4 regions of the Lysinibacillus sp. EB271-A1-10B genome follow, and region 2 is predicted to be linked to each of the others. Evidence: riboswitches for the same ligand, from Rfam matches in the RefSeq annotation. Region 2 holds a riboswitch; each other region holds the start of a gene.
The links. Region 2 has a riboswitch for S-adenosylmethionine ahead of AC3WSK_RS24645 (O-acetylhomoserine aminocarboxypropyltransferase/cysteine synthase family protein). Riboswitches for the same ligand answer to the same signal wherever they lie in the genome.
Positions count from the first base shown of each region.

Region 1 (8,250 bases), on a different contig from region 2:
ATGAAGATGGTCGTATGCAAGAACGTACAAGGACCGCTATTCAACAATTAAAGGATAAAGGAATTCATATTGTAGCTGCTACAGGAAGACCTTTATCAATGTGCCAGGATTTAAGGAATGTAGGAATAGAGACGTTTATTACAGCTAATGGTGCATATGTTAAGCACCAAGATCAAGTCATACATAAAATACCGATTGCCAAAGAAGTAGTCCAAGTAGTGAAGGCTTTTGCTGATGAAAATAAACAAAGTCTATCGTTTTTTACAGAAACATTATCAATGAATAACGTTCAAGAAGAAGAGACATTAAAAGCTATGAAAGAAACATTATCTTTGCGAGAGTTTCCCGTTATCAATGAAGATATTGGAACGAAAGAAGTGTATTTAATGTGTTTATATGGTGATGAGGATGTTGAGAAAAAGTATACCTCCACATTTCCTCATTTATTATTTAAAAGGTGGCATCCTAACATAACAAATGTTTTGCAGTATGATGTTTCTAAGTCTATTGCTGTTCAAGCTGTACTAGAATATTTCGACTTGAGTCCTGATGAAGCACTTGCTTTTGGGGATGGAGATAATGATATCGATATGCTAGAGCAGGTCGGCTTCGGTATTGCAATGGGAAACGGTAGTGAAGCATTAAAAAATATCGCTAATTTTGTAACAAAGAAATCAACTGAAGATGGTATTGATTATGCTCTTCGTGAGCTAGGAATCATTTAATGGGAAAAACTGTATTGAATTCATAACACTCATAATGTTGTCTCCATTGAGTTATGATAAAGCTAACTATAAAAATTATTATGCTTTAGGTGGGATGGATTTATGGCGCAGCATGTGCAATCTCTTATTGAACATTATGGATATTTTGGCATCATTCTTGTCCTAATTGGGGGGATTGTCGGGCTGCCACTTCCTGATGAATTATTTTTGACATATGTAGGGTATAGCGTTTATCGAGAAACGCTTGCACATATTCCTGCTTTAATCAGCGCTATCGTAGGTGCGGTAGGAGGAATTACTTTGAGCTACTATATAGGCTATAGATTCGGGCTACCTTTATTGCAAAAATACGGTTCGAAAATTCATATTACTGAGCAGAAAATTGATTTTACTAAAGAGTTATTTGCAAAAATAGGGCCGGGATTATTATTAATAGGATATTTTATTCCTGGTGTGCGCCATCTTACAGCATATATTGCCGCTATTAATAATTATCCTTATAAAAAATTTGCTTTCTTTGCGTATACGGGAGCAGTTATATGGACATTTACGTTTATTACTTTAGGTAATGTACTAGGTGAGAAATGGCATTATGTTGAGGCATATTTATCCCGTTACAGCATTTATCTTATAGTATTGTTTATAATAATTATGCTGATCGTTTATGTTGTTTTTAAAAAAAGGAATCCCACTAATATAAATGATTAAGAAAGGTCTGGTTCAATATTTATTGAATCAGACCTGTTGCTATATTAAGGCAATATAGCAAATGAACGAACAGGGAATCCAGATGCTTTTTCAGGCTTCGGCACAATATTGAATATAACGGCGCCTTTTGGAGGTAGCTTATCCAAATTTGTCATAAGCTCAATTTGATAAGTATCTTGCTCAAGCACAAAATATTCGCCGTCTAACTTACCGTTTTTACGAAAATCTGTTGCTGAATCCGTATCAAAAGTTTCGTGGCCGATTGCACTTACTTTTCGTTCGTTGAATAAAAATTGCAAAGCTTCTAATCCCCAGCCAGGAATATGATTATTGCCATCGGTATCTTTATTGCTGAAAGCCTCTTTATCTGGCCAACGTTTACTCCAATCTGTACGCAGCGCAACAAAGGTACCTTCTTCAATTTCTCCATATTCAGCTTCAAAGTTAAGAATATCTTGAACGCTTAACGTGTAGTCGTTGTTAATTTCAGCTTCCTTCGATTTATCAATAACGATTAGTGGGAGTACTAGTTCTTTTAGCTCCAATTCCTCTAAATAGCGTGTTTCTTGCACGAAATGGATAGGTGGGTCGATATGTGTTCCGTATTGTCCAGGGAAAGAGAATTGTTGTGCAAAGAATCCATCATCATGTGAAAATAATGTTTCAAATTTTGCATCATCAAACATAAAGAAATGAGGAGAGTTTGGACCGAATGTATGTGTTAAATCAACCCATTCTTTTGATTTCAATAATTTTATTGCTTGTAAAAGTTCGTTTGCCATACTATTTCCCTGCTTTCTGTGCATATTTTGGGTGCGATTCTTTGCGTATCATTCACGTTAAAGAGCAAATAAAAAAGAGTCCTCCTTGTAGAAGAGGACTCTTGTGCAAAGCAAATGCAGTAAGTCTTCTCATCTTCAAGGCTAAATTATGCCATTTGGAATTAGCACCATACCTATAGGCTGGTTGCTGAGACTTCATAGGGCCAATCCCTCCGTCTCTCTTGATAAGAAAATACGATATAAAAATTTTCAGAAATAAAGTTTACAAATAATTTAGCATATTTATTTATAGGTTACAAGTTCAATAGGGATACGAGGTTAAAAAATTTCAACACTTCAAAACCTCCAAAAGCATGCGAAAAGCAAAAAGAGGCCCTCTTCAAAGGGCCAACTCTTCACCAACTCAAAGCTAATGTAAGCTTACAACAGCCGCTATCAGTAAATATTATACGAATGCCATCTGGCGTATAGGTAGTTTCGAATTTTATCGTAACGCCCGTTGACGTAATTAATTTTTCAACTTCTGTTTTATTTGATAGTTGCGCTGCGTTCATAAGATCATGTGCAAATTGCTCTGATTCATCAATTTTATCCGTAAGTAATTGTGCTTGCTGCATAATAATCTTGACTCGTTTCGCGGAAGTCTTTAATTTCACTGTATTGATGGATGGAAATGGACTTCTATTCGTTGGGTCAGGCATTGCTAGATGTCTAGAAGGTTGTTGAGTAGTTGGTTGATTTGCCATTACCCATGCCGGATAATAATTAGGATAGACAAAATACGGATAAGGATTGTAATACAACTAAATTTCCTCCTATCCTATAGTTGATACATTATCTTATGTACAACAAAGACTTTAGGTGTTAATGGCAAATGCTTTGAAAAGCCTGAGCGAAAAGGTACTCAAGTCTATGCAAAAGGAGGGATTGATTTCCGTCATCGCTGATCCCCGAGGAGTCGCCCAGCCTCCACTCCAATCAACATGTATCTTCTGGCATGGCACTTTAATTTATAGTGATAAAACAAAACATTAGCCACAGATTTTTTGAGCGAAAGCGAAGTAGCTTAGAACGGAAATTATCCTCATTTAAAGTGCTATAACATTGACAAATATGTCCTTTTCATTGTTTTTTGATCCTATAAGCAAGGGGACTATTGTTTGTTTCTATCAAAGATTAACCATAGGAATGTAGTAGCTGCTGCAAGCATCACTAAGCCGAATCCGTATATAGGTGTATGTGCTAATGATTGGTGGCGAATGATGAATCCTCCAATGTATGACCCTATAAAAATGCCAATGTTAAAGGCCGAAATGTTTAATGCGGAAGCCATTGAAATAGCTGATGGTATATATTTTTCTGAAAGCTGAACGGCATAAAGCTGTAATCCCGGTACATTCATAAACATAAATAGACCCATCATAAGGACCATTAATAATCCCATGATTGATGACTCCAAAAAGAAGCCAATGCCGAGTACAGCCAGTGCTAAGCCGATAAAGATAATAAAGATAGAACGTAAAGGGTTATTATTCGCAAAATGACCACCTAATGTATTACCGATTGCAACACAAATACCGTATCCGATTAAGATCACGACAAGTGCTTTTGGTGAGTAGCCCATATACTTCTCTAAAATAGGGGAAATATACGTATATACTACGAATGCGCCACCATATCCAATTGAGGTAATAAAGAGAATTAGTAGCATTCTTATATTCCCTAAGACTTTCCCGATATCTCGAATAGATATTGGATTTCCTTTAGATAATTGACTAGGTACAAGCAGGGCATTACTAATTAATCCGATAATACCAATAACAACAATGAAAAAGAACGACATTCGCCAGTCAGTTACTTGTCCAATAAAAGTTCCTAGCGGGACGCCTGTGACAGTTGCTAATGTTAACCCTGTGAACATAAAAGCTATTGCACTTGCTCGTTTATTAGGTTCCACAACATCTGCAGCGATAACAGAGGCAATAGACATAAACACGCCATGTGCTAATGCTGAAATAACACGGCCGATTATTAGTAATGAGAATAAGGGTGCTAGAGCTGTGAGTAAATTACCAATAATAAAAAGTACCATGACGAGCAGTAACACATTTTTCCGACTAAAGCTTGATGTACATGCTGTCAAAAGCGGTGCACCAATAGTTACACCTAGTGCATATATGGATACGGTTAAACCCGCAGTACTTAACGTTATGCCAAAATCTTCTGTTATTAATGGGAGGAGTCCGACGCTGATAAATTCTGTTGAGCCAATGCCAAATGCACTGATTGCAAGTGCGAGTAATGTTAGTTTAGCATTCGGAACTTTTGTTTCTTTCATTCTATTACTATCTCCTTTGATTTTTTGTATAGTGTATTGTAATATTCATACATGCCTAAAAGTTGTGTAGAGTACTTTTAGTTACTTTTGAATATTTTAGGAGGTTTACAATGAAAAAAGTTTATAATATTGGTGTTGAAGCCACTCTTGAAGTCATTGGGGGCAAATGGAAACCTATTATTCTTTGTCATCTTAACCACCATGGTAAGATTCGTACGAATGAATTCCGCCGATTGATTCCAGGCATCTCGCAAAAAATGCTAACGAGCCAATTGCGTGAATTAGAGCAGTCTGGTTTAATTAATCGCAAGGTTTTCAATCAAGTACCGCCAAAAGTTGAATATTCGCTAACACCTTATGGTCAAGAGATGGACCCTGTGTTGAACGTCCTTTGCACTTGGGGTGAAAAACATATCGAAAAGCTACAAGATAAAGGTGAAGATGTACTGTTAATGCAACGTGATGAGGATATCGCGATGATGCATACATCTTAAATAGATTGGAAAGAGACTGTCTGAGAAGAAAATTAGACAGTCTCTTTTTTCCGTTTATAGAGCAAAGTCAAAGTCATCTGGATTTGGGCCAACACGTTGTTCCAGATTCATAGCGTTAATGATCGCCATCTCTTCTTCAGTTAGGGTGAAATCAAAAATATCAGCGTTTTGAATCATACGTTCTTTACGCACAGACTTTGGAATTGTGATGATACCGTTTTGAATATTCCAGCGTAAAATAACTTGAGCATTTGATTTCCCGTATTTTTCAGCTATTGTTGAAATAGTTTCGTGATCAAGAAGCCCACCTTGCATTAACGGTGCCCAAGCTTCCATTTGTATATTGTGCGCTTCGCAAAATGAACGTAGCTCAGCTTGTTGTAAACGTGGATGGAATTCCACTTGGTTAATAACAGGTGTGATACGTGCTATTTTAAGAAGATCCTGTAAATGTGACTTATGGAAATTACATACGCCAATGGCTTTAATTTTCCCTTGCTCGTATAAATCTTCGAGTGCCTTCCAAGCTTCTTGATATTTATTTTTACCTGGCCAATGAATAAGGTAGAGGTCTAAATAATCTAGCCCTAATTTTTCTAAGCTTTCCTCGTATGCTGCAATTGTCGCTTCATAGCTCAAGTCATCGTTCCATACTTTGGATGTAATAAATAAATCCTCACGCTGTAAATCAGTAGTTGTTAGTGCCTGCCTAATACCTTCACCAACCCCTGCTTCATTGCCATAAATAGCGGCAGTATCGATGCTACGGTAACCGACCTCAATCGCATTTTTCACTATTTCTGCTGTAGCATCATTCTCTACTTTGAATACGCCTAACCCCATTCCTGGCATTTGTAAGCCATTATTTAATGTGATTGTATCTTGTAAATGATTGATCATTTTTCTGTCCTCCAATTTTCGTTGTTGCTTTGTGCTTTTTTATTATGCTTTCGTTCCATTGCGAAAAAAAGTACGCACTTTTTAGTTTCATAGAAACGTGGAGGTTACTTTTGTGAAATATCAATGATTCACAGGAAGAAATTTTTATAGTTTACGTAGTTCGGTCACCTGGGTGGATTACAATTAGTGGTAGAAAAGTAAAAATTATAGGGTGGTGAATAAGGGGTGGTAATAACGAAAAACTTGGCAGATCACTTTGAAATGACGGAAATCAAGATGTTTGAGTCGAGGCTGAATGCAATAAAGGAAATTCAGAACAATGCTATGGGAGTAGAGGTTGGTCAATTTGATGGTGCCTATGCTTTTTTCATTAAAAATATCCCCGGTCCCTCATACAATGTGGTAAAGGGTGATAGCTTTAGTTCAGAGGATACGATAGATAAAATACTTAGCTTTTATAAAGCAAGGGAAATCCCAGCCCGTTTTGATTTAGCCCCTCCATATGTAAACACTACTTCGCTAAAAAACTTACATAATGCTGGTTTTTTTCAGAGTGATTTTCATGCAACATTATATTGTGAGCTAAATGAAGAGATGGTAGGGAAAACAAAGAATTCGTGCATTAAAATAAGGCAAATCGATGAAGACGGATTTGATCGTTACGGAAATATCTATGTTGAAGGTTTTGGTATGCCAGCATTTTTAGCAGAAAGTGTTGCGACAAATAATCAGGTGTTGCATGACAAGCCTGGCTGGTCGTTTTATATTGCTTCTCTTCAGGGTGAGGACGTTGGTGTTGGTTCTTTATATGTATATAATGGGACGGCCGTTTTAGCTGCCTTTGCCGTGAAACAAATTGCCCGTAATCAAGGAATTCACCAAGCGTTAATACAGTTTCGTATCAACGAATCCCTCAAACAAAATTGTAGTGTAATGATAGGGCACGCCAAATTTGCATCTATTAGTCAAAACAATATGGAGCGTTGTGGATTGAAAATGGCTTATACAAAGAGTACATGGACAGAAGCAACATGAGGATTGCAAGAAGCTAGAAGGGGATTCAATGCTTAAGATAGAATAAGTAATTGAATCTTTTATAAAGGAGAGAGTAGGATGAATCGTTTAAATTTAATTACATTGGGTGTAAAGGATATGATCGAGTCTCTTAGGTTTTATAGAGAGGGTCTGGGATTTGAAGTGGTTGTGTATGGCAAGGAAACAAACCCAGATGTTATTTTCTTTAATAATGGAGGGACAAAAATCTCACTGTTTCCGATTGAGCGTTTAGTAAAAGATATAAACGAGGTAAATCCACCAACTATTGGTAATGGCTTTAATGGGATTACGCTTGCTTATAATGGAAAATCGAAAGAAGAAGTTGATCAAGTGTTTGAATTAGCTAAAAATGCCGGAGCGGAAATCGTCAAGGAGCCAGAAACTGTATTTTGGGGTGGTTATAGTGGCTATTTCCAAGATCCGAACGGCTACTATTGGGAAGTTGCTTACGGGGACATGTGGCAGTTTGATGATCATGATATGTTGATTATTACAAATAACTGAAAAGATTGACGTATTTGGGGAATCCAAATACGTTTTTTTGATGGTTAGCTTGTTTTATCGAGAAATAATTTGGTTTTATCGACGTAATTTTTAATTTATCACCCAATTATTTAGTTTTATCACCCAAATTTTTAATTTTATCGACATATCCCTAGCCTTAGATGTGATTTATGCAATGACTCTCTCACTTTACAGACAATGATTGAGTACAAATCTATGAAATCGTATAATACAGAATAACATTTATTTCTAAAATCTAGATTAGATTGGGAGGATTACCATTGTATCGGATATTGTACATAGAAGACGAAAAAGAGATCGGCCAATGGGTGACAAAGGATTTAACGGAAAGAGGCTATGAGGTTACATGGCTTGAATCTGGGGAAGAGGTCGATCAGCACATAGCTTTTAAAGATATCGCTATATTGGATGTGATGCTGCCAGGCTTAGATGGCTTTTCAATTGGCAAAAGAATTAAGCGAGAAAATAAAGAGATCCCAATTTTAATGCTGTCAGCACGAACTGCCGTTGAGGATAAAATAGAAGGCCTTAACTTCGCGGACGATTATTTAACGAAGCCATTCCACCCAGATGAACTTATAGCCCGTATAGAGGTTTTACTAAGAAGATATCAAAAAAATGATGATGTATTAGATCTTCAGCATTTAAAAATTTATACGAAAGATATGCGGATTATCAACAAGGAAACTGATGAAGAAATTCAATTAACGGGTAAGCAATTC
Region 1 covers NZ_JBYTDL010000013.1:57,165-65,414, reverse strand. Annotated here, with positions in the region: gene AC3WSK_RS16675 (Cof-type HAD-IIB family hydrolase) at 1-725, shown strand, start outside; gene AC3WSK_RS16670 (DedA family protein) at 828-1,433, shown strand; gene AC3WSK_RS16665 (cyclase family protein) at 1,478-2,215, opposite strand; SAM riboswitch class I at 2,342-2,446, opposite strand; gene AC3WSK_RS16660 (YuzC family spore coat inner layer protein) at 2,611-3,018, opposite strand; gene AC3WSK_RS16655 (MFS transporter) at 3,369-4,553, opposite strand; gene AC3WSK_RS16650 (winged helix-turn-helix transcriptional regulator) at 4,664-5,047, shown strand; gene AC3WSK_RS16645 (aldo/keto reductase) at 5,102-5,947, opposite strand; gene AC3WSK_RS16640 (GNAT family N-acetyltransferase) at 6,173-6,982, shown strand; gene AC3WSK_RS16635 (VOC family protein) at 7,061-7,507, shown strand; gene AC3WSK_RS16630 (response regulator transcription factor) at 7,789-8,250, shown strand, end outside.
Region 1: another riboswitch for S-adenosylmethionine. It lies ahead of AC3WSK_RS16665 (cyclase family protein); the one in region 2 lies ahead of AC3WSK_RS24645 (O-acetylhomoserine aminocarboxypropyltransferase/cysteine synthase family protein).

Region 2 (8,250 bases):
GCTACAGGTAAATCGCCGTTGTTCGGTAAAAAAGTTATGATGATGAGGGATGCGAACGCTAATGCAATCCAGAGTGGCTTTAAATTACGTTTCGGTTTTGCTTGTTCAGAAGTAGACATACTTTCTCATCCTTTCTAGCATTTTCTATAACATCGACTAGTAAAATGCTTTATTAAGAAAGTAAATTGTCTATTTATTGTAAAAAAAGCTAGTGTGTTCAAATGCTTTCTAGTTATAGCGATAATGGGCAGTTACGAGAAAATACGCGGTCATAGAAAAGACAAAAATATCCAAAATATATTAGTTTTTCTTCTTGAATGCTGAGGTAACTTTAGGCTCAGTTCCTAGCATCAATCGTTTAATATTTTCGATATGCAAAATGATGGCTATACCAAAAAGAAATAAGGCTATACACGTTGGGCCGACCCCAGGAATCCATAAATATGTGGCTGTGCAAAAAACGAGATAAAATTCAAGTACACCGACAATTAAAAAGCTCGTCACGAAAGAAAAAATAACAAATAAAATGAGTGCAAATAAGCCAACTTTCCAATCAATCGCAAGTAATATCCCGATAATTGAAGCAGTTCCTTTGCCGCCATTGAAGCCCATATAAAATGGGAAATTATGACCTAGAATGACACCGGCTGCTACGATATAAATAAAGAGCCAAACTTGTACTTCAGTTAATTGTGTTATATCAGCAAGATAGACATGTGCACCGATTATAGCTACAACACCTTTACCGATATCGATAAGTCCGACTAATATGCCGTATTTCCATCCAAGGGAAAGCGTGGCATTAGAGGCACCTGCATTGCCAAAACCAGTCTTTTTTAAATCTACCCCAGATAAAAACTGAGCAACTTTAGAGCCATGAATACAGCCAATCAAATAACCGACAAGAAGAAAAATGATAACGGCTTTTAACATAAAAGTCCTCCTTTCTATATAATAAGCTCATCACCAAAACGTGTGATTGATTTCCGTTCCGGCTGGGCGCTTTGTTGCTGACGCTGGCTTCGCCTCCACTCCAATCAACTAATAAAAAGGGCGTATATTTTAACAAATTTCACCCCGAAACTTTTAGTGATGAATTATGTAACACTAAAATAATGTATGCGTTCGTAATACGTAAAAAAGCAGACAGAAGTTTCGGAAAAAATAAAATTTTAGTGTTGACAGAGAAAATGTCTATGTTTATACTTTGTAACAACGATGGAAATTGAATCACATACTCTTATCAAGAGCGGCGGAGGGATAGGCCCTATGATGCCCGGCAACCAGTAAGTGACGAGCTTGCTAAGGTGCTAATTCCTACAGATTCTTACTTGGATCTGACAGATAAGGGGAGGAAAACTTGCAACCGCAACCCTCTTCTTAGCTGAAGAGGGTTTTTGTTTTCTACTTAAAAAATCCTCCTCATCTCCGGTGCCATCGTAAAAAAATAACCATATGGAGGTATACAATGACAAATTTTAAACCAGAAACATTGCTGTTACACGGTGGCCAAGAGCCGGACCCGGTAACAGGATCTCGTACAGTACCCGTATATCGCTCAACGGCATTCGTTTTTAAAGACACTGCTCATGCGCAACGTCTTTTTGCCTTAGAGGAAGCTGGCAATATTTACACACGAATTACAAACCCAACTGTAGATGTTTTTGAAAAGCGCGTCGCTTTATTAGAAGGCGGTACAGCAGCGGTAGCACTTTCATCTGGTGCAGCAGCTATTGCATTTTCAATTTTAAATCTAGCAGTGGCAGGTGATGAAATTGTTGCAGGTAGCTCTTTGTACGGAGGTACTTATAATTTATTCGCCAACACACTACCAAACTACGGTATTAAAACAATTTTTGTAGACGAAACAAATCCAGAAAATTTCCGAGCAGCTATTACAGATAAAACAAAAGCAGTGTTCGCTGAAATTTACGGTAACCCAAGTTTAAAAGTGCTAGACATCGAAGCAGTAGCGAATGTAGCACATGAAAACGGCTTACCATTAATTATTGATAGCACATTTGCTTCACCATATGGCTCTACACCAATTGATTTCGGTGCAGATATCGTTGTTCATTCCGCAACAAAATGGATTGGCGGCCATGGTACAACTTTAGGTGGCGTTGTAGTAGATGCAGGGAAGTTTGATTGGACTCGTGGACGCTTCCCAGGCTTTACAGAGCCAGATGCTTCTTATCACGGTTTGCGTTATGGTATTGACACAGCAGCGGCTGCATTTGCCACAAAACTGCGAGTGCAATTACTACGCGACTTTGGACCAACATTAAGTGCAGATGCAGCATTTAATTTATTACAAGGTTTAGAAACGCTTCATTTGCGTATTCCTAAACACAATGAAAATGCATTAGCGGTAGCTGAATATTTACGAAACCACCCATCTGTGGAATATGTAAATTACAATGGATTAGAAGATTTCCCTACCCATGAGTTAGCTAAAAAGTATTTGAGAAATGGCTTCGGATCAGTGCTTACATTTGGTATTAAAGGTGGGCGTGAAGCAGGGCGTAAATTAATCGATAGTGTGAAATTATTCTCGCACGTAGCAAATGTAGGGGATGCGAAGTCATTAATCATCCATCCAGCATCTACTACACATCAGCAACTATCAGCTGAGGAGCTAATCCAAACTGGCGTAACCGAGTCGCTCATTCGCTTATCCATCGGTTTAGAGGCAGTAGAGGACATTATTGCAGATTTAGAACAAGCTATTGAACAAGTAACAGTTTCACAACAACAAGTAGAAGCCTAATAAATAAAAGAAATTGGCTAATGTTGTAGCGTTTACGTGTTTTCCCATTCGATAGGCCTCATTTGGTAATACGTAAAACGTTGCTGCATCATCCGCTTGCCTCATTCGGTAAAGGTAACTGAAATTCTTTAAAAATAATACCTAGTAATTCAATAAGTATTGTTGACTTGTTTAAATCCTTGTTTTATACTAGGAAATAAGAAAATCGTTCGACATTTAGTTTTCATAAGTGCTCCCCCACTTTTGAAATATATGAAGCGGAGTAGTTGCTAAGTCAGTAACTACTCTTATCTACCAATACTGATGATAAAGGAGTGTTTTAAATGGGAAATGTGTATAGTGCGCAAAACATTGCATCTTATCTTATTTATGAGTTAAATGAAGGTCATGTTTTTGTGAACAACATGTCCATTCAAAACATACTTGCATCAGTTGAGAGTAAATGGCAAGAGAACTTTGGACATTCAGCTTTTAAGGAGTTTGTTTATGTCAAAGAAGAAGGCTATACAGTAAAAGAAGTTTTTGAGACTTATGAAGGCTACGGAGCAAGTCATATTCCTCTACCTGCGACAGAGTATTACTTAAAATACGGCACGTTCCAATTAGTTGAACGTACGTATGCAATACCAAATTTTAAGCTAGAGGAAATAAGACTGGTGCAACAAGTGCTAACACAATATCGTTATAAATTACTAGCCAAAGCTAGTTAAATCCCTCATATAATTATGCTCATTCTCTGCTGCTACAGGGAATGAGCTTTTTAATTAGATGTTGGAAGATATAGTAACATAATTGAAAAAATTTTTATTAATATATTTCAAAAGAACAATTTTTAGGAATGTATTTACATAAATATAATAGAAGAAAGGCATTTATTTTTGGCTCATCACCAAAAGCTGTGGGTGATATTTGTTAAAATTAAACAAATATAAGTTGATTGGAGTGGAGGTTGGGCGACTCCTTGGGGATCAGCGTCACAGATGAGACCCTGGAGCGAGCAATGCGAGTGAAGCGGCTCATCGGACGCCCCCAGGAAAGCGCCCAGCCGCAACGAAAATCAACCCCACACTATTGTGATGATCCTTATTTTTATATGAATCGTCAATATTTGTTCAATTATTTTATAGATCAAGTGAAAAATCATATAATAAAAGGAATGAAAACGATTTCCTTTGCACTTCTAGGGGAAACAAATGTCCATCCTAGAAAGATTTTTCTTGTGCAATGTATGTATTTACGATACAATCTTCAATAAGTTAAATTTTGAATTATTTGAATTTGTGTGTTTCACAGACTGTATTTTCATTCAGAATATTTTTTGTAGTGAGAGTGAAACACCATGACTAAATATCTGTCTGAAGACGAAGTGTTAAACACGGCAAACTGACCTGCTTTGTAAAGTCAGCGAACAATTCAAAATCTGTACGAATTAAGCTGAGACGAAATAAATATAATGAAACTGCGGAATGTAAGTTGGAGGGAATAACAGAAATGGCAACTATAAAGGCAGCTATATTAGGATTTGGAACGGTAGGTCAAGGAATTTACCATATATTAAACGAAAAGCGTGAAGAGCTTAAAAATAAATTAGGCATTGAGCTAGAAGTAGCAAAAATTTTAGTTACAGACGCCAGCCGTGAACGCGTACCAGGGACAGCACATTTAATGACAACTAGTATGGATGAAGTTTTAGCTGAACCAGGTATGCAAGTTGTTTTTGAGGCGATCGTGAATGAGGAGCCAGCATTTACCTACTTAAAGCGCGCTGTTGAACATAAATGTCATGTTATCACAGCTAACAAAGTAATGTTTGCAAAGCGAGGCTTAGAGCTACAGGACCTTGCAAAAGCAAATGGTGTGTTTGTGGGCTTTGAGGCAACAACCGCTGGTGGTGTACCAGTCATTAAAACGATGAAAAACATTTTGCTTGTCAATGATGTTAGTCGTATTCAAGGTGTTTTAAATGGGACATCCAACTATATTTTAACGAAAATGCGTTCACAAGGCTGGTCGTTCGAAACTGCTTTAAAAGAGGCGCAAAATTTAGGTTATGCAGAGGCAGATCCATATAATGATATTTCCGGACAGGATGCCTTTAAAAAATTAATGATTTTAAGTGCTTTAGCATTTGGTGAACAACCAGATTGGGCTGACGTCGAGGTAGTTGGCATCGATAGTATTTCGGCAGAGCAAGTAAAAGAAGCGTGCGAAAAAGGCTTGCGTTACCGCCACGTTGCTGAGGTTGAGAAGCTAGCCGATGGGAAAGTGATCGCAAAGGTTGGTCCACAATTAGTAGATAAAGAACATCCGCTTTATCCTGTTGATGACGTCAATAATGCAGTGGCATTGGATACAAATTATATTGGTACTTTAACGCTAGTTGGACCTGGGGCAGGTATGTATCCAACAGCCAGTGTAATGGTAGAAGATTATGCCGAAATTATCGGTAAAAGAGCCGGGTTTGTCGTAACAATATAATAGATATGCCTATCATTCAACAATGCTCAATTTGTTTGAATGATAGGCATTTTTTTAATCCTCATCTTTAACATCAATATCCTCTGGAATAGGAGTATTCCGCCAAATTTCAATTTCCTCTTTAATACGATCTAGCTGATCAAAATAAGTACTAAACTGCCCGCTATTAATCAGTATTTGGTCCCCATCGTATACTGAACGAATACGGCCCTCGTAAACTAAGCGAAGTATTTGATCCTCTGGCATACCAAGGTCGATGGCTGTTTCTTCAATTGTTTTATACATAATTTCGCTCCTTTTGTTGTTTATATTATAACCTCCCGTTAAAAGAAAGCCTACTGTAGGTTAATAAATGAAAGAAAAAGGAAAATGGTAATTGTTTACTTTTTGATAAATCTGTATTATTAATGTTAATGGGCTGTGGGGCTATTATTAACAATGTCTTTTTTTCTAATTAATTCGTCTAACAGGTACAACCATTTGAACGATTGATAGCACCTTTGTCTTTTTTTGTTTAGAAGGGATACTATGTTATTGACTTGCTAATATCCTGTATATAAGTTTGATTTCCGTTCCGACTGGACGCCCCCCCGGGAAAGCGCCCAGTCGGAACGGAAATCAACCACACGTTTTGGTGATGAGATTCATTAAAATCTTAAGAATTTCTTCATTTTTATAATAACTGGTTTTTAAGATTTAAAAGGTACACTATTTATTGAGAGCGAGGTGTATATCATGACGAAACTAACAGTTCTTGTTACAGACGATGATCAAGATATTCGTGATGGTATTGAAATCTATTTAAAAAATGAAGGCTACAATGTCATTAAAGCTGCTGACGGCTTAGAGGCAATTGAAAAATTAGAAAACAATGAAGTACATTTAATTATTTTAGATATTATGATGCCGAATATGGATGGAATTACAGCGACGTTTAAAATTAGGGAAGAGCGCAATATTCCAATTATTATGCTTAGTGCAAAGGCAGAGGATGGCGACAAAATTCATGGTCTATCTGTAGGCGCAGATGATTACGTTACAAAGCCTTTTCATCCGTTAGAGCTATTGGCTCGTGTGAAATCTCAGCTGCGACGTTATGTACAACTTGGGACGTACAATGAAGGTGCAGCAAAGGTGGAAATCGACGGTCTTGTATTAGATGAAGATGCAAAGGAAGTCAACTTAGAAGGCGAACCTGTTCGATTAACGCCAATCGAATATAAAATTACGGAATTACTAATGAAAAATGCAGGACGTGTATTTTCGATAGGAGAGATTTATGAGCGTGTATGGAATGAGGAAGCTTACAATGCAGAAAATATTGTGGCTGTACACATTCGAAAAATACGTGAAAAAATCGAAGCAGATCCGAAAAATCCACGTTATTTAAAGGTGGTGTGGGGCGTTGGCTATAAAATGGAAAAATAAAATAGAGCAGTATGTTACAATTGCAGGGTTTGTAGCAGGGGTTATTGGACTAATTTATTTTGGCGTGTATGCGTATCAGATAGTAACTGCCCACTCTCCGGGGATGTTACAATTGCTCGAGAGAATTTTTTAGAGAGGAGTTAAAAATATGGTGAAAAATTGGAAACCTCTTCTCGCTCTTTTATGTTTAATCTGGGCAATATTCGGTATTTTTACGTTTTCAAAAATTGGGTATCGATATATTGGGAAGTCTTATTTTCAATCTGAAAATTTACAACCTCAACTTGATAATTTTCAGTCGGAATTAGGACCATTAGTGTTAAACGTACCAACGGCTGAAGATTTAAAAAGTAAAATTGTGGTGACACAAAGCGAAATCGAGGAACACCGTAATCGCTATGGATCATTAGGAGAACAGATAGGTAATATTAAAGCCCAATATGAGGCGCGTATTCAAGAAGCTGCTAATGTAAATGCCGCGGATTTAAAAGCAAAGCTTGAGAAAGAGCGAGACGCCAAAATTAAAGATATTACAACTAATTTTGGGGATGATGAGCATGTCCGCAAAAAAATTCTCACTCAAAGGGAAGAGCTTGTTGATAAATATATAAATGCAGTACAAGAAGAAGCAAAGAGTTTTGTGAAAACTAATAATCACTGGTCTTATGAATTAACGAACACGGAATCAGGTAAAACATTTCGTTCGGGTAATGTTTCAGATAGTAGTGCTTTCAAAATAAAGTATACGGACCAACATCCATTAACGACTTCAAATATTAGTAGTGGTTATTTAAACGGGATTGTTTATCAAACTGATACTGTCTTGGATACAGAGGATCTTAGTGAGAATTTTGATTACACTGGCATAATATCCATCTCAAAAAAATCAGCACAAGCAGAACAAATCATGGTGGGATATAACAATTTTATAATCCATCAATACATTTTCTTCTTTATATGGTTAACGAGTATTGTGGCAGCTATTTTTGCATGGAAAGGACGCAAAGAAGTACTACAGATGATACAAGCTTTAAAGGGAAAAGAAGCTTTGGCAAAGATGAGAATTGATTACCCAATCGGATTATTATTATTAAGCGCATTTGTATATTTGGTAGCATCTCAAATTGCTTATGAATCGATTGTAGGCAATTTCGATTCATATAATTATGTAAGATATGTAATGATTATTTTGTTTAAAATTTGTGTATTATTCATGGTTGCTTTGGTGTTCTTTGTACAGCTAATTTGGTTGTATGATCGAGTGAATACAGCGCAGAAATTAGAAGAGAATTTAAAAGCTAGTTATTTATGGTCTCTAGGTGAATCCATTACAGATGTATTTATAAACCGTTCCATTGCATTACATTCCATTGTCATGATTGGGGCAGCATTTTTTGGTGGCGGAAGTCTTGTTGCCACACTGATAGGAGGTGGCGGATTCCCCTTCCTAGTATTGGCCTTCTGTGCGATGATCGGTATTCCAGCTATGCTTCTTTTCCTTTCTAGAATGGGCTACTTAAACCGAATTATGAAGGATACAAAAGACATGGCAAAAGGGCGTTTAAATCATGATG
Region 2 covers NZ_JBYTDL010000034.1:6,951-15,200, forward strand. Annotated here, with positions in the region: gene AC3WSK_RS24635 (DASS family sodium-coupled anion symporter) at 1-119, opposite strand, end outside; gene AC3WSK_RS24640 (glycerol-3-phosphate acyltransferase) at 301-933, opposite strand; SAM riboswitch class I at 1,238-1,351, shown strand; gene AC3WSK_RS24645 (O-acetylhomoserine aminocarboxypropyltransferase/cysteine synthase family protein) at 1,469-2,770, shown strand; gene AC3WSK_RS24650 (hypothetical protein) at 3,094-3,480, shown strand; gene AC3WSK_RS24655 (homoserine dehydrogenase) at 4,262-5,248, shown strand; gene AC3WSK_RS24660 (MerR family transcriptional regulator) at 5,303-5,533, opposite strand; gene AC3WSK_RS24665 (response regulator transcription factor) at 5,984-6,676, shown strand; gene AC3WSK_RS24670 (histidine kinase dimerization/phospho-acceptor domain-containing protein) at 6,825-8,250, shown strand, end outside.

Region 3 (8,250 bases), on a different contig from region 2:
TCGTCTACTAAAAAGCGCAGGTGAACTCGGCTTACTAAGCGCGGATGTACCTGAAGAATATGAAGGGCTAGGATTAGACAAAGTTTCTTCTGCATTAATCGCAGAAAAAATGTCTGTAGCTGGCGGTTTCTCTATTACACATGGAGCACACGTAGGCATTGGTTCTTTACCAATTGTCCTATTCGGAAATGAAGATCAAAAGAAGACGTATTTACCAAAGCTTGCTTCAGGTGAATTAATCGCTGCTTACGCATTAACAGAGCCAGGTTCAGGTTCTGATGCATTAGGTGCAAAAACGACTGCGAAGTTAAACGATGCAGGAACACATTATATTTTAAATGGTGAAAAGCAATGGATTACAAATGCAGGCTTTGCAGATGTATTTGTTGTCTATGCAAAAATCGATGGCGATAAATTCTCGGCATTTATCGTAGAACGTGCCTTCAATGGCGTTTCAGTTGGCGCAGAAGAGAAAAAAATGGGAATCAAATCTTCATCAACACGTACTTTAATCCTTGAAGATGCAGAAGTACCTGTAGAAAACCTATTAGGTGAAGTAGGTCGCGGACACGTTATTGCCTTTAATATTTTAAATATCGGTCGCTATAAATTAGGGGTTGGAACAATCGGTGGCTCGAAACGTGCATTAGAGCTTGCTATTCAATATACAAACCAACGTCAGCAGTTTAAAACGAAGCTGTCTGATTTCAATCTAACAAAAGAAAAATTATCGACAATGGCATCACAATTGTATGCGTCTGAGTCATTAAACTATCGTACAGTAGGTTTATTTGAGGACCGCTTAAGTCAGCTAAGCCCAGATGAGCAAAAACAAGGGAAAGTGATTGCTAGTGCAATTGCTGAGTATGCTATTGAATGTTCTATTGCTAAAGTATTTGGTTCTGAGACTTTAGATTACATTGCGGATGAAGCGGTTCAATTACACGGTGGTTACGGCTTTATGGCTGAATACGAAGTAGAGCGCATTTATCGTGATTCTCGTATTAATCGTATTTTTGAAGGTACAAATGAAATTAACCGCATGATTGTACCAGGTACATTTATGAAAAAGGCAATAAAAGGTGAATTGCCGTTGCTACAAGTTGCTCAAAATTTACAACAAGAGCTTCTTATGCTAATGCCTGAAGATGTAGGTACAGAGCCATTAGCACAGGAAAAATACCTTGTGAAAAATGCGAAGAAAATTGCTGTATTAGCATCAGGTTTAGCAGCACAACGCTTCGGCGCGAAGCTTGATCAAGAGCAAGAAGTATTAGTGAAGATTGCAAATATCGCAAACCAACTATTCGCTATGGAATCTGCTGTATTGCGTACAGAAAAGGCGATTGCTCGTGACGGTGCTGAAAAAGCTCATCAAAAATTACTGTATACTCAAATCTTCTGCCAAGAAGCATTTGCAGAAATTGAAAAAGAAGCAAAAGATACGATTCTTGCTTCAGCAGACGGCGACGCTGCACGCATGACATTGTCTGCACTGCGTAAATTAACTCGCAACAACCCATACAACTTAATCGCGAAGAAACGCGAAGCTTCTGTTAAATTAATTGAAGCAGAAAAATTTGTAGTTTAATATGCAAAAAAACCCTAGCTATCCACAGAGTTGCGATAGCTAGGTTTTTTTGTTGGAAGTAAAAGTATAGCTCTTAAAATGAGGGGGTGATTTCCGTTCCAGGCTACTCGCTTTGTTGCTGCCGCTACGCTTTCGCACAGAGCAAGGCTTCCTGTGGGCGAGCGTCGAGCCGCTTCCTTCGCTCGGCTCAGTCCAGGATCTCGCCTGTCTCACTTTCCCACGGGAGTCGAGTAGCCTTCCACTCCAATCAACAATATCGTAGAACTTTAATAAATTTTATGAATGGCAAATGAGAACGCTAAGGCTACACATCATAATCAATCAGAATAGTAAGGGCGATTGTACATCTGTTGTTGATTCTGCTACGATAACACTTCGCTTTCGCACGAAAAAACACCGGTAGCTAAAGCTTGGTTTTATTACATTAAATCGGATAAATATGCAAGAAACACACGCTATATGAATTGGTTGATTGGAGTGGAGGCTGGGCGACTCCTTGGGGATCAGCGTCACAGATGAGACCCTGCAGCGAAGCGGCTCATCGGACGCTCCCAGGAAGCTCTGCGCGAAAGCGAAGCGTCAGCGGCAAAGCGCCCAGCCGTAACGGAAATCAACCCCACGATATGGAAGGAATAAGTTAATAATTGTTTCATTTTGGTTCGTAACGGTTATGATGGTATACTACAGAAAATGAGGGATACACTGAAAATGTAGTTCCTAAAAATGATAGTAGAGGAGCCTTTAAATGACGATTCAATTTATTCAATATCCGAAATGTACTACTTGTAAAAAAGCACAAAAATGGCTAAATGACAATGGAGTTTCATATGAAGATGTACACATTGTCGAACAACCGCCAACAAAGGACGAACTATCAAACTTATGGCAAGTAAGTGGACTACCTTTAAAGAAATTTTTTAATACTTCTGGTATGAAATATCGCGAGCTTGGCTTGAAAGATAAGCTTGCTGAAATGACTGAAGTGGAGCAACTTGAACTGCTTGCTTCAGATGGTATGTTAATTAAACGTCCAATTGTAACTGATGGGAAAAAAGTTACGTTAGGGTTTAAAGAATCAGATTTTGAGCAAGCTTGGAAATAACCGCTTTTAATCGCTTTTAATCTTGTTTTTATGAAAGAAGTATGGCACACTGAAAGTGAATATATTACATATTTATGGAGGGGTTTTTGCATGAACACACCTAAAGACTTACGTTACTCTGAAGAGCACGAATGGGTTAAAGTAGAAGATGGAAAAGTACGTATCGGTATTTCTCATTTCGCACAATCTGAACTTGGAGATATCGTTTTCGTTGAACTTCCACAAGTTGGCGACGAAATCAAAACAGATGATCCATTTGGTAGCGTAGAATCTGTAAAAACAGTTTCTGAATTATATGCACCAATCTCAGGTACAGTAGTTGAAGTAAATGCAGATTTAGAAGATAGCCCAGAATTCGTTAATGAATCACCATATGAAAAAGCATGGATGATCGTTGTAGAGCCTGCTGATGCATCAGAAGTTGAAAAGCTTATGACAGCTGAGCAATACGATGAAATGATTGCAGAATAAGACAAGCTTATAAGACAAGCCTGTAATAGAAAAACGTCGGAAACTACCGACGTTTTTTATTATCTTCATCCATTCTGCCATCATAGTGGATGAGGGTGAATGCCAGTATATTCCCTTAACAATAGGTGTCTAACAGTATCAATGACAAGATTTATTGATATAATAATGATAAGGGATATGTCTAAACGGGGGTGGCGTTATGTTCGAGGGGAAATGCTTAATTGTCGAAGGCCGTTCGGATAAGCTTCAAATTGAACCTATTTTAAATGAACATGTTAAAATACTTTGCACGAATGGTACAATTGGTGTGCATCAATTAGAAGAGTTACTTGATCCATATGAAGGCTGTGAGCTTTATACATTTTTTGATGCAGATACATCGGGTGATAAGCTACGAGCATTAATGGACAGACATTATCCAGAGGCCGAGCATTTACGTACAATGCCAACATATAAGGAAGTAGAGACAACTCCGAGAAAGGTGTTAGCGGCGATTTTGCTTCGTGCACATTTCTCAATCCATAATGAATATATTTTGTAAGGTTGCGTGAAAAAAGATGGAAGAATGGTCAAAAGAGCAGTGGGACGTGGCTATCCAGTCTGGTGAAAAGGCTGCTTTTTATTTATATACACCAATGTGTGGAACGTGTGTAGTTGCATCGAAAATGATGTCGGTTGTTGAACAATTGCTGCCACAGCTACAGATTGGTAAAGCGAATATTAACTTTATTGAGCAAATCGCTTATGAAAATAAAATTGAAAGTGTACCGTGTTTACTTGTATGTGAAGGCGGAAAAGTGACGGAGAAGGTTTATGCCTTTCAATCCGTACCGTATTTATACGAATTGTTAAAAAAATAAATTGACTGGACTTTACTCACGTGGTAAAGTACGAATATACTAAAAAATATAAATATATCGAACTCTTATAAAGAGCGGCTGAGGGAAGTGCCCTATGAAGCCCGGCAACCATCACAAAAGTGAAAAGGTGCCAAATCACCCAAAGATTTTATCTTTGAAAGATGAGAGAACGGTTCAACGTATAAGTTACGTGACCCCTTCTACTTGTCTATAGTTGAAGGGGTTTTTTACTTCTTTCAGCCGCTGAAATAGAGGAACTCAGTCTAAGAACGCCACATCCTGTGGCAACGACTGAGTGACCAACGTCATGTTGGCCTAGAGCCTCCGGCGGATGTCATGGAATCGAAAAGGATTTCTTTGTGCCAGCACAAAGCCGATTCCAGACGCAATTATGCCGAGGCACAATTGATATAAGAAAAGGAGAATTCGCTATGATTCAGCTTCAAAATATTACGAAGAAATACAAGACCTCGAATGGCGAATTAACAGCAGTTAAAGACGTCAACCTTTCTATCGATAAAGGTGAAATTTATGGCATTATCGGCTATAGTGGCGCTGGTAAAAGTACAATGATTCGTTTGTTAAACGGTTTAGAAAAGCCTACATCTGGTACGGTAACGGTTAACAATCAAGAATTTTCATCCATAAAGGGGCAAAAGCTTAGAGATGCTAGACAAAAGGTCAGTATGATTTTCCAACATTTCAATTTACTTTGGTCTCGAACTGTTGCGGAAAACATTGCTTTCCCACTAGAAATCGCAGGTGTTCCAAAGGCAAAACGTGAGGCACGTGTGAAAGAATTGATCACACTAGTTGGCTTAGACGGACGTGCTAAAGCGTATCCATCACAATTATCGGGGGGACAAAAGCAACGTGTAGGCATCGCTCGTGCACTTGCTAATAATCCAGAAGTATTGTTATGTGATGAGGCAACATCCGCACTCGATCCGGAGACAACAGATGCTATCCTAGATTTACTTGTCGATATTAATGAACGACTAGGTTTAACGATCGTGTTAATCACACATGAAATGCATGTTATTCGTAAAATTTGCCACCGTGTAGCGGTTATGGAAGCTGGAGAAATTGTAGAACGTGGTGAAGTATTACAAGTATTCCAAGCGCCACAAGCGGACATTACAAAAAAATTCGTTTCTCAAATTACAGATACGAAGGAGACACAGGAAACTGTGGCACAAATTAAAGCAAATTACCCTAATGGACAACTTGTAAAGCTAATATTTGTAGGAGAAAAAACAGAGCAGCCTGTCATCTCACATCTTGTAAAACAGTGTGATGTAGAAGTAAGTATAGTACATGGTAATATTTCGCAAACAAAAAATGGTGCGTACGGTACACTTATTGTACAAATTGAAGGCACAGAGTCGAATGTTGCAGCTGCACTTAGCTACTTGCATACAGTCGAAGTACAAACGGAGGTGATTGCCAATGCTAACTAATTTCTTTCCGAATGTCGACTGGGAAAAAATGTGGGAAGCTACGTATGAAACGTTGTATATGACAACAATCTCTACGGTGATCACATTTATACTTGGATTAGTAATTGGGATCTTATTGTTTTTATCAAGTCCAAACCAACTATGGGCCAATAAACTGGTGAACTTTTTAACAGGCTCAATCGTTAATATTTTCCGTTCGATTCCATTTATCGTTTTGATTATTTTATTAATTCCATTTACGAAATTTTTACTCGGCACAATTCGTGGCGCAGATGCTGCTTTACCGGCACTAATTATCGGAGCTGCACCATTTTATGCGCGTATGGTATTAATTTCATTGCGTGAAATCGATAAAGGCGTTATTGAAGCGGCTCGTTCAATGGGTGCTAAAACGTCAACGATTATTTGGAAAGTTTTAATTCCAGAATCGTTCCCAGCGCTTATTTCTGGTCTTACTGTAACGGCTGTAGCACTTGTTGGCTATACTGCGATGGCAGGTATTATCGGTGCAGGCGGTCTAGGAAACTTAGCATTCTTAGATGGTTTCCAACGTAATCGCCAAGATGTAACTTTAATGGCGACTATATTAATCTTAATAGTAGTATTTATTATTCAATGGATTGGCGACTTAATTACAGCCAAAACAGATAAACGCTAAAAAGAAAAAAGCGTATCTCGCTACGAACATCAAAAAAGTTATTTCGGTTTTATGCCGCTAACATATTTTAAATTAGTTAAAAGGGAGTGCAATAAAATGAAGAAATTTTTAACAGGATTATTTTTATCAGTATTAGTATTAGCCTTAGCTGCTTGTGGTGCTGGTAAAAAAGATGATACAAACTCAAACGCATCATCTGGTGATAAATCAGACAATAAAGAAAATGTAACATTAACAATAGGTGCTTCTAATACGCCTCATGCGGTTATTTTGGAAAAAGCAAAGCCAGCTTTAGCTAAAGAAGGTATCGATCTTAAAATTGAAACGTATCAAGACTATGTATTACCAAACCAACATTTAGAATCAGGTGAACTTGATGCAAACTATTTCCAACACCTACCTTTCTTAGAGCTTAGCATGAAAGAAAATGGCTACGACTTTGTAAATGCTGGTGCCATTCACATTGAACCAATCGGAATTTACTCTAAAAAATATAAAACTCTTGAGGATCTACCAAAAGGTGCAACAATTTTACTTTCTAGCTCAGTTTCAGACCACGGTCGTATGCTTTCATTGTTAGAAGCTAAGGGCTTAATTAAATTAAAAGATGGCGTTGATAAAACAGCAGCAGAAATAAAAGATATCGCAGAAAACCCTAAGAACTTCAAATTCGATGCAAATACAGCTCCAGAAATGCTTGTACAAATGTATGAAAATAATGAAGGCGATGCAGTTTTAATTAACTCGAACTTTGCAATCGATAACAATATTAATCCATTGAAAGATGCAATTTCTCTTGAAGATAAAGAATCTCCTTATGTAAATATTGTAGCTGTACGTGCTGGTGATGAAACAAAACCAGAAATTAAAAAATTGATAGAAGTATTAAAATCTAAAGAAATCCAAGACTTCATTATTGAAGAATGGAAAGGCTCAGTTGTGCCAGTTAAATAATTTATTTAAAGGGGTGTGTAAGTATAAAACTTACATACCCTTTTTCTTGTTATCGAAAGAATTGAATAATAAACAAAGGCTGATTTTCACTCCGATTTGGCGCTGACAGGATGAGTCGACAAGCTGGAATAAAATAGTGTTTTTTGTAGTTTGAAAGGGTATGTAATTTAAAAGATTACATACCCTTTCTTCTTATTATAAAAAGGCTGTCTTTTATCAGAAAAATATAACTTTTTGTCAGGAGAGGTATTATTCTGTAGTTTATAACAAAAATATAATAATATTTTAAAAGTGATCGATTTACCAAAAATTTTGTATAGAAATTGTTTAGTCATATTTATTACTATAGTTGTTGTGTTTATAAATCAAAAGAATGATAGAAAAATAACGAAGAAGAATAAAATGCTTCTTCCATCAACTGGAGTGAACACAAATGAATAAATTAATCGTTGCGGAAGATATCATGCAGGAGCATGAGGTGAAGGGTTATTTTGAAATTTTGCGTGAGAGTGTTATTCGTTCGCGTCTAACAATGACTGCAGTCTTTTTTAAAGTAGCGAATTCCTCACAAGGAACTGATATAGAACGTAATCAAGTGAATCATCAAATTTCAGCTTTTTTAAAATCTAAAATACGAAAAACAGATTTACTTTTCCAACTAGCAGATGGCATGCATTGGGGGATATTTTTTCTGCAAAGTAGTGAAGTAGAGGTAAAAGCATTTTTAAAGCGGATTTTCGCAATTCTAACGCAAGAAAGGGAATTTCAACAAATAGCGTTAAAAGCTTCCGTTACTGAAATAAGAAATAATAATGTTGATTTTGAAACATTGTTAGAGAAAAACAAGCACAAACTAGCAGATGAAGAACAGCCGACTTGGTCAGTAGAACAGGTTACAGATTATCGTGTACAACCGACGGAGCAAGTAAAGGTTAGCATTATTGAACAAAATGAAATCTTTAGAAAAGTGCTAGAAACGACACTCGAAAATTTAGACATTCCTCATTATACTTTTGACGTGTCGACCTATGAAGATGGCTATGATTTTTTACAGTCCGATAACTATAAATCTGGCCATATGCATTTAGTTTTGATGAACGATATTTTACCACGTAAAAATGGCTTAGAAATTTTGCACGTTTTGCGAGAAATGC
Region 3 covers NZ_JBYTDL010000007.1:26,790-35,039, reverse strand. Annotated here, with positions in the region: gene AC3WSK_RS11585 (acyl-CoA dehydrogenase FadE) at 1-1,591, shown strand, start outside; gene AC3WSK_RS11580 (arsenate reductase family protein) at 2,337-2,693, shown strand; gene gcvH (glycine cleavage system protein GcvH) at 2,784-3,164, shown strand; gene AC3WSK_RS11570 (toprim domain-containing protein) at 3,364-3,705, shown strand; gene AC3WSK_RS11565 (thioredoxin family protein) at 3,722-4,024, shown strand; SAM riboswitch class I at 4,087-4,192, shown strand; gene AC3WSK_RS11560 (methionine ABC transporter ATP-binding protein) at 4,456-5,484, shown strand; gene AC3WSK_RS11555 (methionine ABC transporter permease) at 5,474-6,142, shown strand; gene AC3WSK_RS11550 (MetQ/NlpA family ABC transporter substrate-binding protein) at 6,239-7,096, shown strand; gene AC3WSK_RS11545 (response regulator) at 7,530-8,250, shown strand, end outside.
Region 3: another riboswitch for S-adenosylmethionine. It lies ahead of AC3WSK_RS11560 (methionine ABC transporter ATP-binding protein); the one in region 2 lies ahead of AC3WSK_RS24645 (O-acetylhomoserine aminocarboxypropyltransferase/cysteine synthase family protein).

Region 4 (8,250 bases), on a different contig from region 2:
GCTGTTAAAATAGCATTAACAGGTGAACCCTTTTTATTTAATTTCAAAAATTCCTTTGGGGCCTCCCCCTTTTCCGCTAAAGAAAATACCATTCGAGATGTAGCGTAAAGCGCAGAGTTTAAGCACGATAAAACCGCTGTTAAAACAACAAAATTCATGATTTGTGCAGCTGCGGGTATTCCGATGTAATCCAACACTGCGACATAGGGACTAGTTAAAATATCCGAGGAATGCCAAGGTAATAATGTGACAACTACCGTTATCGATCCCACGTAGAAAATCAAAATACGCCAAGTAATTGAATTCGTAGCTTTTGTCACTGCTGCTAACGGTTCGTCAGATTCCCCTGCCGCAATGGCCACAATTTCTGTGCCCATAAAGGAGAAAATAACAATGACTACCCCCATCAGGACAGCTCCAAAACCATTCGGTAAAAAGCCACCCTCACCGATTAAATTAGCAGTACCTACTGCATTAAAATTAGGTGCGATACCAAAGATAATAAATGCACCAAGTCCAAGAAAAGCTATAATACTCGCAACCTTAATAAGAGAGAACCAATATTCAAATTCACCAAAAGCTTTTACGGAAAGGACATTTGTTAAAGTAAGTGCGACAGTTAATAAAAGACTTAGTAACCATAAAGGAATCCCATCATACCAATATTGAATGATTGCAGCTGCTGCAGTTGCCTCTAAAGCAATGGCAACAACCCAGAAAAACCAATATAACCAGCCAATCATAAAACCAGCCCACGGACCAATGGCTTCATGTGCATAATGCGCAAAAGACCCACTTGTTGGATTGACAGCTGCCATTTCTCCAAGCATTCGCATGACGAGAATAACGATAATGCCCGCAAATATATAAGATAAAATTGCGCCAGGGCCAGCAAGGTTTATTACTGAGCCACTTCCCATAAATAGACCCGCTCCGATAACCCCCGCAATCGCGATCATCGTCATATGCCTTTTCTTTAACCCTCTCTGTAAATGCGTTTGTTGCTCCATATTCAGCTCACCTCTTTTATTAGATTGGATTACCGCTTACTAAAATTTTACATGTTACATAGAAACGAAGGTATAGACAAACTGTAAAATTCTATACATTTGTTTTAAACATAATGTAAAATAGACTAAACATTCTAAAAATATAATATTTAAGTTAATTTCAGCAAAAATAATACCTCAATGAGAAAACTAGAAAAATATCTATGTTAAAAGGAGGGAAGTTAACATGAGTCAATTTAAGCTTCAAGTGAAGGATGTATTAGAAAACACATACTTCCAAAGTGCGGAGGTCGTAGCTGGTGAGGATGGTTTATTACGAATTGTAAAGTGGGCTCATGTCATTGAAATTATACAAGTAGATAATTTTCTAGCTGGTGATGAATTAGTTTTAACAACAGGAATTAGCCTTCAGCACAGCATCGAGAACTTTATCTTTTTCGTGGAATCCTTAATCGAAAAAAATTGCGCGGCATTGTGCATTGAATACGGGACTTCCATACAGACCATCCCAGAAGTGATTGTAGCTCTTGCTAACCGGCACAGCTTCCCTATTATCGTTTTTCATGACACGGTTCCTTTCGTCCGTATTACACAAGATTTACATAGTCAAATTATGAATCAGCAATATTTAATGATCTCTACTTTAGAATCCTACTCCCAAGCATTAAATAAAAATGCTTTATTAGGGCAAAACGCAGAAGATGTTTTACAAAATATGTATCATGAATTGAAGACACAAATTGTCTTTTCTATTAAAGGTCGAGAGCCTATCTTTTTTCCAAATATGCCGCATACTAAGCGCCAGCAACTAGTTACGCTGAAAAAATCAGCACCCGTATTTAAAAATGAGCCCATCTTTATTTTTGACCAGCATTATGCAGATTTAACGCTCTATAGAGAGGATGGTCTATTCTCAGAGTTTGAATTACTTATTTTAGATCGTACAGCTACTGCCTTAGCACAACTTTTAATGAGAGAATTTTATATTGAAGAGAAAAGGGACATTGAGGATGCCTCTATTTTAGGAGATTGGATTGATCAAAAACTATCGAAAGAGGAAATTTATAAATTTATCGTTACCTATCATTCTAACTATAAGCTTTCTAGCGGGGCTGTTTTTATGTTAGCAACGCCTAATGCAGTCTCTAAAGTACAAGAGGATATTGTCTACAGCAAGCTCTACTATCGAAACCTTTTTGAGCAAAATGGATTTATACCATTTCTATATGAAAGAAAAAGCTATGTCATTTTTATTTTACTCCATAAGAAAGATAGTAAATCTAGTCGCGAATTATTAAATACGTTAGTTTCTTCCCTGCAGAAAACCGATTTTTATAAAAAACAACTAGTTCAAGGGTATCAAGTTGCCATTGGCAAAGTCGTTGCAGACGTAGAGGAAATACCGAAGAGTTATCAAACTGCACTCGAAACATTGTATATTTGCAGTAAAGTACAAACTACATCTTATTTTTATGATGATTTACATTTGTATCACCTCATCTATAAATTACAGATGCAAGTAAATTTACAGGAAGTGATTCAAGATTATTTACAGCCAGTTATTGAATACGACAAAAAATATAATAGTAAGCTATTAGAAACGCTGCAAGTATATTTGCAAACGAACGGCTCTAAACAACAAACCGCAAATCAACTGTTCATCGTACGCCAAACGCTCTACCATCGTTTAAAAAAGCTTGAAAGTCTTTTAGGGAAAAATTTCATGAAGGGGCATAATCGAATTACGCTTGAATTTATGTTGCTCGCCAATTCTTTAATTGAGGATAAAAACTAACTGCTGATTTATGATTGATCAGCGATGTTGCAAGAATAGCACGCTCAAAGTCGCTATGAGCGTGCTATCAGATTTTATTTTTCGGTAACTACTCCACTATATAACGTTGGTCTGCGGTCGTCATACACTGGAATTCTGCCCCGTACTTCATCGACAATCGAGAAGTCCACGTCAATGACAGCTACTTCCTCATCCTCTGCACCAACCCAAAGCACTTCGCCCCACGGTTGAATAATCATTGATTGACCATTGAAGTTTTCTACTTTTCTCGATATACGATTAACAGCAATCACGAAGCATTGATTTTCGATGGCACGTGCTTGCAGCAATGTGTTCCAATGATCGATACGCGGCGTTGGCCATTGTGCCGGTACGAACAATACTTTTGCGCCCTCTAAAGCGTGAGCACGTAGCCATTCTGGGAAGCGAATATCATAGCAAATCACGCCTGCAGCCTCGATATCACCAAGGGCAAAGCGATTCATTTCATCCCCTGCTTCTAAATATAAATGCTCGTCCATCAAACGGAAAAGATGTGCCTTGTTATATTCACCAACTAACTCACCGTTGCTATCAAACGTATACATCGTGTTGTAAAATTTATCGCCCTTCTTCGTCGAAACAGAGCCCCCAACAATATGTACGCCAAGCTCTTTCGCTAAGTTTGATAAAAATGCTTTCGAACGTTCTCCATCCACATCTGCAATCTCTGATAATTTTTCAAGTGCATAGCCTGTATTCCACATTTCCGGTAGTACAATGATTTCTGCACCTTGTTTTGCCGCTTCACGAATCTTGTCCTCCGCACGAGCAAAATTTTCTTCTACTTTGCCAAAACCAACATTTAGTTGGATACACCCAATTTTCATCTTAATTCCTCCCCTAGTCCCAAAAATATTTCTTTTTCTGCATTTGTGTTTTTCTATTTTTCATTATACTACAAGTAAAAATGATATCGCTGTTGTCTGAGCTAAGAGCAGCTTTGGAACAAAAACAAAAAGACCAGGATCTCAGCAATAAAGTGAGCCCTGGCCTTTTCGCGAAAGTGAATCTTACTAATCAATTTTGCTCTTAGTTTTAGATTCTATTAATTAGTACGATTAAGTTTAATAAAAGTTACAGTAATTAAAAAAAAAATTAAATATTATTTTAAAGGGTTTAAAAGTAAAGCCAAAACCTATGTTTTACGGGCATTGTTAAGATGCCTCAGATGTTGGCATAATTACGTCAAGAATCGGCTTTGTACTTAGGCTCGCATGCTCTTTGCTTGTATTTTGTGCGTCCATCTTTGTAAATAGAGACTCTAGACAATTAGTAAAAAAAGTAATATTATTTGCATCAATTATTATTTTCTAAAAAGGAGAACATGCATGGAATTCTCAAAAAAACTACAGCAACTCCCGACTCAATTTTTTGCAGCATTGGTGCAAAAAGTGAATTCTGCTTTAGCAGAAGGGCGCGATGTTATCAATCTCGGTCAAGGCAATCCAGATCAGCCCACTCCCCAACACATTATAAAAGCGTTACAGGAAGCAGCTGAAAACCCTCAACATCATAAATATTCTCCATTCCGTGGCATCGTAGAATTACGTCAAGCAGCCGCAGACTTCTACAAACGTGAATACAATGTTGATATTGATCCTGAAACTGAGGTAGCTATTCTTGGTGGTACAAAAATCGGTCTTGTTGAGCTGCCGTTAGCGGTTTTAAACCCCGGTGATACAATGTTATTACCCGATCCTGGATATCCAGATTACTTATCTGGTGTCGTATTAGGTGATGTTAATTTTGAAGTCATGCCACTTTTCGCAGAGAATAATTTCCTGCCCGATTATAATGCTTTATCCAATGAAGTAAAAGAAAAGGCAAAGCTTCTTTACTTAAATTACCCGAACAATCCAACTGGTGGTACTGCAACACTTGAATTTTTCGAGGAAACGGCGCGCTTTGCTAAAGAGCACAACATGATTGTCTCACATGATTTCGCTTACGGTGCAATTGGATTTGACGGCAAGAAACCTATTAGTTTCCTGCAAGCGGAAGGTGCCAAAGAGGTCGGCATCGAGATGTATACATTATCTAAAACATATAATATGGCAGGCTGGCGTATTGGATTTGCAGTTGGTAACGCTGATATTGTTGCGGCTATTAATCTTATTCAAGATCATCTATTTTGTAGTCAATTCCCTGCCGTACAACAAGCAGCAGCGGTTGCCCTTACAGCATCTCAGGATTGCGCGAATAAGCTAAGAGCGACTTATGAGCGTCGACGAAATGTTCTTATCGAAGAAGCACAGCGAATTGGTTGGCAAGTAACCGCACCAAAGGGCTCTTTCTTTGCATGGCTCCCTGTTCCATTAGGTTATACAAGTGAGCAGTTTACTGATGTATTGCTCGATAAAGCTGATATCGCAGTAGCTGCAGGCAATGGCTTCGGTCAATACGGTGAAGGCTATGTTCGTGTAGGTTTACTTGTAAGTGAAGATCGCTTACGTGAAGCAATCAGCCGAATTGAAAAATTAAACTTCTTTAATTTATAAGCATTGGATTTCCTTCCATTCAAAAACTGTCCTATTAGTTCACACTCGCTATAGGGGCAGTTTTCATTTCATGATCTTTCTTGGTTGCCTCAACCCTTCTTCTAACGGATAAATTGAACATGACCTTTGATTCATCAAACTATCTAATACACTGTCCTGATAACAATATTTCCACCCTACCCTAGCAAGAATTCCCATGCCTCTTTCGCGATCAAATAGTATAACAAAAAAAAATATTTCAAAAATTCGATTGACTTACTATATCCTATAATCTATATTAGATATATCGGATTTACAAAAAAATATTATAAATCTCTTATCAAGAGTAGCTGAGGGACTGGCCCTATGAAGCTCGGCAACCTCCTTTTTTAAGGAAGGTGCCAAATCCAGCAAACGATCATCGTTTGAAAGATAAGAGAGGACGTTTTTTCATGAGCCTCTCTTAATTTTTTTAAGAGAGTTTTTTTTATTTTTACCAGCCGATAAAACAACTTTGGAGGTATGTCTCATGAAAAAGAAAAACAAAATTTTACTAGGTTTAGCGAGTCTCACATTAGTAGCAGCATTAGTAGGCTGCGGTACTAATGAAGATAAAGGTAGTCAAGGTAAGGCTATTAATGAAAATAAAATTGTAGTAGGTGTAACTTCTGGTCCACACGAACAAATTGCAGAGGTTGCAGCAAAAGTTGCCAAAGAAAGTGGCTTAGAGGTAGAACTAAAAACGTTCTCTGATTATGTTTTACCAAATACATCGTTAGCCGAGGGTGATCTTGATGTAAACAGTTATCAACACAAGCCTTTCCTCGATGCATTTAACAAAGATCACAAAACAGATTTAGTACCAGTAGGAAAAACAATTTTAACTCCTATGGGCATATACTCTGATAAATATAAATCATTGGATGAAGTTCCTGATGGTGCTACATTCGGATTACCAAATGATCCAACGAACGGGGCTCGTGCTCTATTTGTTCTTCAAGAGGCAGGCATCATTAAATTAAAAGAAGGTGCAGACTTAACAGCATCTATTCGCGATGTGGAAGAAAACAAAAAGAATTTTAAATTCATTGAATTAGAGGCTGCACAAATTCCGAAGCAGCTTAGTGAAGTAGATGTGGCAGCTATTAATACGAACTTCGCTCTTGATGCTGGTATTGATCCTAAAAAAGACTCCATTCTTTTAGAATCTACTAACTCTCCATATGTAAACTACATTGCGGTACGTGCTGAAAACGAGGATGACCCAGCGATTAAAAAATTTGTTGAAGCCTATCAATCTGATGAAGTACGCAAATTTATTGAAGAGGAATTCAAAGGTTCTATCATTCCAAGCTGGTAAGTAACGATGAAGGGCCTTTCATAAATTGAGAATCTGCGAGACTCCTATAGGTATGCTAGCAGATTCTTGCTTTATAGAAGGACTTAGAAAGGAGAGTTCACAGTATGATTCAACTAGAAAATATAACAAAAGAATTTAAAACTAAAAAAGGTATCGTTAAGGCAGTAGATGGCATTAACCTGCATGTCAAAAAAGGTGAAATTCATGGGGTTATTGGCTACAGTGGCGCAGGAAAAAGTACCCTTATTCGCTGTGTTAATTTATTAGAGCGTCCAACAACAGGAAAAGTATTGATCGACAATGTAGATATTACTTCCCTTTCTTTAAACGACCTCCGCAAAACACGTCAAAAAATCGGCATGATTTTCCAGCATTTTAATCTCTTAAAAACAGCGACCGTTTACAACAATATCTCGGTACCATTAAAGCTTCTAGGCTATAACGACTCTGAAGTGAAAAAACGCGTCGCAAAATATGCAGAAATTGTTGGCCTAACAGAGAAATTAGATAGTTATCCTAGCCAACTTTCGGGTGGTCAAAAGCAACGTGTCGCTATTGCACGTGCCCTCGCCCAAGAGCCTGAGATTTTACTCAGTGATGAAGCAACAAGTGCTCTCGATCCTGAAACAACTGAAGCTATTCTCGAGCTTCTCTTGAAAATTAACCGTGAGTTGGGCATCACTATTTTACTCATTACACATGAAATGAATGTTATTCAAAAAATTTGCGATGATGTATCCGTTCTTGAATCAGGGACGGTTGTGGAATATGGCTCTGCTATAGAACTATTTTCGAAGCCTCAGCACCCAACGACACGAAAGTTTTTAAACACTATTTCTCAACGTAATTTATCTTCTTCCCTAATCGAACAATTAAATCTTTCCGGAAGTGTGATTCGCTTAACATTCCTTGGTGAAAGTACCGGGAAGCCATTACTTGCAGAAGTGAGCAAAGTTTATGATGTACAACCAAATATTTTAACAGCCAATATCATTGAATTAAAAAACGGCATCGTCGGTAATATTGTCGTGCATCTACACGGTAAGGCACATATCGTTGAAAAGGCACTTACGTATTTTATAGAAAACGGGGTATGCGTTGAGGAATTAGGAGGCGAATTAAATGAATAGCATTCAAAGTTTCTTTGCAGACTGGTCAGATGTTATTGGGCAATCCATTTTCGAAACCTTTCAAATGGTCGGGATTTCATTATTGTTTTCTATTTTAATTGGGATCCCTTTAGGGCTTTTAATCGTTTTAACTCGTCCGGGGCAATCATTTGAAAATAAATTTCTCTATCAATTTTTCAATTTATTTATTAATATTATTCGCTCTGTACCGTTCATTATTTTACTATTCTTCATTTTACCGTTCACGAAGCTGATCGTTGGCACAACTATTGGTGTAAAAGGTGTTATTGTGCCGCTTGTTGTTTATACAGCACCTTATATTGCACGACTTATGGAAACGGCACTTTTGGAAGTTGATCCAGGTGTTGTGGAAGCTTATACAGCAATGGGTATTAAACGTCGTCACATCATTTGGAATGTCTTACTACGTGAGGCT
Region 4 covers NZ_JBYTDL010000036.1:6,943-15,192, forward strand. Annotated here, with positions in the region: gene AC3WSK_RS24955 (amino acid permease) at 1-1,010, opposite strand, end outside; gene AC3WSK_RS24960 (PucR family transcriptional regulator) at 1,237-2,805, shown strand; gene AC3WSK_RS24965 (carbon-nitrogen family hydrolase) at 2,880-3,674, opposite strand; gene AC3WSK_RS24970 (pyridoxal phosphate-dependent aminotransferase) at 4,176-5,345, shown strand; SAM riboswitch class I at 5,659-5,763, shown strand; gene AC3WSK_RS24975 (MetQ/NlpA family ABC transporter substrate-binding protein) at 5,854-6,684, shown strand; gene AC3WSK_RS24980 (methionine ABC transporter ATP-binding protein) at 6,789-7,814, shown strand; gene AC3WSK_RS24985 (methionine ABC transporter permease) at 7,807-8,250, shown strand, end outside.
Region 4: another riboswitch for S-adenosylmethionine. It lies ahead of AC3WSK_RS24975 (MetQ/NlpA family ABC transporter substrate-binding protein); the one in region 2 lies ahead of AC3WSK_RS24645 (O-acetylhomoserine aminocarboxypropyltransferase/cysteine synthase family protein).